2 linked regions of the Prolixibacter sp. NT017 genome follow. The protein of the gene in region 2 interacts with the protein of the main gene of each other region in a pairwise test. Links are inferred from orthologs where the notes say so. Each region holds a gene or a part of one and is shown on either strand. Other genes may lie near its edges.

Region 1 (2,838 bases), 2.9 Mb from region 2 along the record:
TCGTAAAAGTGCAGGGTTCCGGGGTAGAACCCAAGCAATGATTTCAAAAACAAATAAAACTCTTTCCCCGGCGAGGAAAAGAGTTTTATTCTTTGCTTCAAAGCCTTTATCACTTTCTTATGACAATTTTTTGAAGATTACAGTCGCATTGTGTCCGCCAAATCCAAATGTATTGCTAAGTGCAAAATTAATCTGGCGTTCTTTTGCGTGATTAAAAGTAAAATCAATGTTCGGATCAACTTCCGGATCCAATTCAAATTGATTTATCGTTGGAGGTACAATGCTGTTCTGCATTGCCAAAATAGAGGCAATACTTTCAACTGCACCAGCCGCTCCCAGCAAGTGACCTGTCATCGACTTGGTTGAACTCACACTTACCTTGTAAGAATGGTCACCAAATACTTTCAGGATTGCTTTTGGCTCGGCAACATCTCCCAGCCCGGTAGAAGTACCGTGTACGTTAATGTAATCGATATCTTCAGGTTTCAGACCGGCATCGTCCAGCGCATGCTTCATTACCAGTGCAGCACCTTCTCCTTCGGGATCAGGAGCAGTCATATGGTAAGCATCCGTTGACATGCCAGTGCCAACCAATTCCGCGTAGATGGTCGCGCCACGGCGAACCGCGTGTTCGTATTCTTCGAGGATGAGTGCACCAGCACCTTCTCCCATCACGAATCCATCACGATCTTTATCGAAAGGTCGCGATGCCGTTTTTGGATCATCGTTACGCGTTGAAAGGGCACGCATGGCATTGAAACCACCAACACCCGCCTGGTTAATTGCTGATTCGGAACCACCGGCTACGAACATATCCGCTTTTCCGAGCCGGATATAGCTCGCTGCATCAATTAATGCATGGGTTGCCGAAGCACAAGCAGTAACCGTGGTAATGCTGGGTCCCCGAAAGCGATATTTCAAGGCAATATTACCACTGGCCATGTTGGCAATCATCTTAGGAATGAAGAAGGGGGTAAATCGCGGATTTTCCGGATTTGAATTGAAGGAGGTTACTTCCTGAAAGAAAGTATCCAAACCACCAATACCTGCACCCCAGATCACACCAACCCGGTCCTTATCGATTTTTTCCAGGTCGATTCCTGAATGACTGATTGCCTGGTCAGCAGCGATGTAAGCAAACTGAGCATACATGTCATGTTTGCGAACTTCCTTGCGCTCGAGGTAATCATTCGGGTCGAAATCCTTTATTTCGCAGGCAAACTGCGTTTTGAATTTGGAGGCATCAAAATGAGTAATGGGGCCGGCACCGCTAACCCCATTCCTCAGGCCTTCCCAGAATTCCTGGATATTCTTACCGAGCGGGTTGATCGTACCTAAGCCGGTAACAACAACTCGTTTCAATTCCATGGTAAGTTCTTAAGACCTTTATTCAGTAATAATTACTTTCCGTTCTCTTCGATGTAAGCAACAGCTTCGCCTACAGTACCGATTTTTTCAGCCTGATCATCAGGGATAGCAATATTGAATTCTTTTTCGAATTCCATAATCAGCTCAACGGTATCGAGTGAATCAGCTCCCAAGTCATTGGTGAAAGAAGCTTCGTTAGTAACTTCGCTTTCATCAACACCAAGTTTGTCTACAATGATCGATTTAACTTTAGCCGAAACGTCAGACATAATTTCTAAATTTTAACGTTAATACTATGAATAAATTTAAACTATGATTTTTTCAAATCAACGGGTGCAAAGTAATAAAGAAACCCAATTATTTTCCAAATATTTGTTCCATAATATGGCTTTTCGTCAGGGTAAAACGGCTTCCTATGCCTGTTTTCGAATCCATTAGTCGAATAGTCAATTTTTAAACAGCACACAAAACTCTAATTATGAAAAACATAGCCATACTTGCATCGGGTTCAGGAACAAATGCACAAAACATAATACAGTATTTTCAATACCATCCAACCATCCGCGTTGATTCGGTTTGGAGCAACCGCTCAGACGTCTATGTGCTCGAAAGAGCAGCAAAATATGGAATTGAGTATGGCTCCTTTAACAGGAAAGAGTTTTACGATTCGGAAGATTTCCTGAATCGACTCAAAAGCCGCAACATCGATTTAGTTGTTTTGGCAGGCTTTCTTTGGTTGGTACCCACCAACCTGATCCAGGCTTTCCCGATTATTAATATTCACCCGGCCCTGCTACCAACGTATGGTGGTAAAGGAATGTACGGAATGAAAGTACACGAGGCAGTTGTCGCCAACCAGGAAAAGGAAAGTGGTATCACCATTCACATGGTCGATGAAGTTTACGATCACGGAACCGTTTTACGCCAGGAAAAGTGTCCTGTCCTCCCGGACGACACACCGGAGTCGCTGGCTAAACGCATCCACCAATTGGAATACCAATACTTCCCCGAGGTGATCGAAAATTTTTTAATGAAATAATCACCATAACTGGAAAATCCGTACCAAAAATTCGAAAGCTGTTATTGATTATCTGCAGGCGTGCTGTGAATGACATCGGCCACAGGAATTTGATCGGTTTCGTTGCCGGGAATCGGGATAGTCATTAACTCATTCATGAGTGAATCCCGATGCTCCTCAAAACGCACCATATTCTCTTTCTTCACCGGTTCTACAGGCGGCGCTTTCACTTTTAGCGGATCGACAGCTGTACCATTTTTATATACCCTGAAATCGAGGTGTGGCCCGGTAGCTAGTCCTGTCATTCCTACATAGCCAATCAACTGTCCCTGCTTAACACGCACACCGGGGTGCATGCCCTTGGCAAACCGCGAAAGGTGCATATAGGAAGTCGTGTAGACAGAGTTGTGTTTGATGTATAAGTAATTGCCACCACCACGTGCCTGGTAACC
Region 2 (2,811 bases):
AATGGCAAAATCGGGGCGGCAACTCTCCTTCGCTATTGCATCAGAGGCATCCGGCTTTCCGGTGTCAAAATGCGTCTCGGCTGTAGATGCCAGGTGTCCGCCAGCAGAGAAGCCTGCAATTCCGACTTTATTCGGGTCAATCCCCCACTTTTGGGCATTAGCCCGAACCGTTCGGATGGCGTGTTGCGCATCCTGCAACGGAATCGTTGGATGACCATACGGCAAACGATACTTCAATACGATACCGGCAATTCCACGCTTCTGCAAATATTTCGCAAAATCGTATCCCTCGTGATCCATGGCCTCAATCCAATAACCACCGCCAGGGCAAATGACCACGGCCGTTCCGCTGTTTTTTTCCTTTTCCGGAAGATAAACCGTTAGTGTTGGTTCGGAAACAAACCGAACCCTTACGCCATCAAAAGTTTCCTCAGGTTTGGGCGAAACATTGGGACCGGGAACCCCATCAGGCCAAAGCTTTAAAGTTTCCTGCGAGAAAGAAGGCTGTAAACTAAACATAAACAATAGGGTAAGTAGCAAGAGATTCTTCATAACACTGGATTTGCCATTAGTTTTTCTGCTTATTGTATGAAGCAGATTGTGAGTATCCGAACGGAAGCCATAAACTTATTTTAAATTCTTTTAAAAACAGAATATTTGTCCACAAACATAGACTCATTTTTAACCAACGAAATCGGGAGGTGTAACAATTTTTAACTTAATTTTGCGGCCATGGAACTGGAATTAATCTGGAAAGGATTCATTATTGGAATTGCTGTCTCCGTTCCCCTAGGACCAATCGGAATGCTTTGCATACAACGTACAGTGAACAAGAACTGGCGTTCCGGTATGTCGTCGGGGCTGGGAGCTGCAACGTCTGATACGATCTATGCGATTATTGCCGGTTTCAGTATGACGATGATTATCGATTTCATCACGGCACACTCCATCTATTTCGAAATTTCAGGTGCTATTATCCTTATTCTCCTCGGACTGCACATCTTCAAATCCAACCCGTCGCAGGAGTTGCAAAAGTTCAAGAAGAAAGGATCGACCTACCTGCAGGATTACCTTTTTACGTTGCTACTGACCGTTTCCAACCCGATGGCCGTCTTTGTTTTCATCGCCGTATTTGCCGGTTCTGGACTGGCATTGAAACTGTCAGCGCCGATTAAATCCTTGATGATTATTACCGGCGTTTTTGGCGGGGCATCGAGTTGGTGGTTTGTGTTAACCGGCCTGGTAAATCTGTTTCGACACAAAATTAATCTTCACATGCTGTGGTGGGCCAACAAAATCGTCGGCATCATGATCATCGTTTTTGCCGTAGCTTCGTTTATCTATCTGCGGTTCGACTGATTATTCTCCCAGCCTTTCGCGAAGAATTTCTTCAAATTGATCCGGAATTTTACACGGCCGGCCTGTATTAAAATCCATGAAAGCCAGTACCACTTTCCCTTCGTTGATCAATTCCCCAGCCTCGTTGTAAATTTCAGAGACCAACGGAAACTTCACTTTGGGCATTTCCTTAATAACGGTACGAATCGTCAGCAACTCGTCGTAATAAGCCGGCTTGTGGTAATTAATATGGAGTGACCGCGCGGGCAGAAAAATCTTATCCTCTTCCTCGAGCAACCGGTACGATTTGTATATTTCACGAATCATATCCGTTCGCCCGATTTCGTAAAAGCGAGGGTAATTGCCATAATAAACCACGCCCATTTTGTCGGTGTCGCCGTAACAAACCCGGTATTGGGTGTCGAATGAAAACATATTGCTTTACTTGATAGGTGAATCAGGCTCTTTGGCCATGTGATTAAAGGTTAACTTGTCGAGCAACGAAGGAAAAAACTTGCCCAGGAAAACGGTAAATTTTCCTTCCACGAAAGTGAGAATCAACTGCCGCTTCCTTTTTTTTACCGCATTGGCAATGTGCAGGGCACACTCTTCCGAAGTCATCATTTTCTCCTCCTTCCGCGGAGTTTCCCCCTGGGCAGTTCCATTAGCGGTAAGCGCCGATTTTCTTACTTCGGAAGCAGTAAAGCCCGGAGCGGCGACCAGCACATGTAGTCCCTTTTTCAGGTTCTCGATGCGAACCGTATCCAAAAATCCGCGAACGGCAAACTTCGAAGCCGAATAAGCGGTTCTTCCCGGTAGGCCCACATGGCCCGCAATAGAAATCACCCCAACCAGCGAACCTTTGCTTTCGAGCAAATATGGCAAAGCATATTTGGTGCAATAAACTGTCCCGTAGAAGTTCACATCCATCACCTTATGCATCACTTCCAGGTCCATATCCTGAAAATTGGCCCGCATGGAAATGCCTGCATTGTTAATCAGTATGTCGATGTGCCCAAAGCGCGAAACAGCCTGTTCTATCAGGTTCTTACACTCCTCCTCGACCGAAACATCCGTTTTGACCGAAAGAATTTCCGTACCCGGAAGCTCTTGTTCCAGTTCCTGTAAACGATCAGTCCGGCGTGCTCCCAAAACCAGTTTCGCGCCGCGTGAAGCAAATTCCACAGCCAGTGCTCGTCCAATTCCGGAAGAAGCTCCGGTAATAATTACCACCTTATTTTTCATTGTACAAAAATCCGAAAGTTAGGAAACCGGAACTGTCTTTTTCCGGTTTGTTTTATGGTAAACAAAAGTATGTTTTTTTCGCAAACCGGTCGTTTTTGCAAGTTTAAATGTGGGATAAAAAGAAGGGACATACTTTTAATCGACCTGAATCCGTTGTATTTTTAGATTATTATTTTAGCCCCAACCTGCAATTGTGTAACCATAAAAAGCAAGCACGTGAAACAAGTC

What was found. The genes of interacting proteins can lie anywhere in the genome.
Region 1: the proteins of GJU87_RS07985 (region 2) and GJU87_RS19995 interact in binary tests that used the Escherichia coli proteins (3 or more experiments, as listed by UniProt). The link is inferred for Prolixibacter sp. NT017 from one-to-one orthologs.

Annotation. Positions count from the first base shown.
Region 1 is NZ_BLAV01000001.1:4,809,696-4,812,533, reverse strand. Bases 20-2,781 are described here. They hold GJU87_RS19995 (acyl carrier protein), read right to left. Parts: upstream 1,638-2,781; coding sequence 1,401-1,637; downstream 20-1,400. Other genes in these bases: GJU87_RS19985 (peptidoglycan DD-metalloendopeptidase family protein), read right to left, coding at 2,449-2,781; GJU87_RS19990 (phosphoribosylglycinamide formyltransferase), read left to right, coding at 1,847-2,407; fabF (beta-ketoacyl-ACP synthase II), read right to left, coding at 118-1,368; rnc (ribonuclease III), read right to left, coding at 20-101. In the rest of the region: more of rnc, read right to left, coding at 1-19; more of GJU87_RS19985, read right to left, coding at 2,782-2,838. UniProt on the Escherichia coli protein: Carrier of the growing fatty acid chain in fatty acid biosynthesis.
Region 2 is NZ_BLAV01000001.1:1,913,446-1,916,256, reverse strand. Bases 67-2,801 are described here. They hold GJU87_RS07985 (thioesterase family protein), read right to left. Parts: upstream 1,774-2,801; coding sequence 1,360-1,773; downstream 67-1,359. Other genes in these bases: GJU87_RS07980 (SDR family oxidoreductase), read right to left, coding at 1,780-2,583; GJU87_RS07990 (LysE family translocator), read left to right, coding at 733-1,359; GJU87_RS07995 (alpha/beta hydrolase), read right to left, coding at 67-552. Outside these bases: more of GJU87_RS07995, read right to left, coding at 1-66.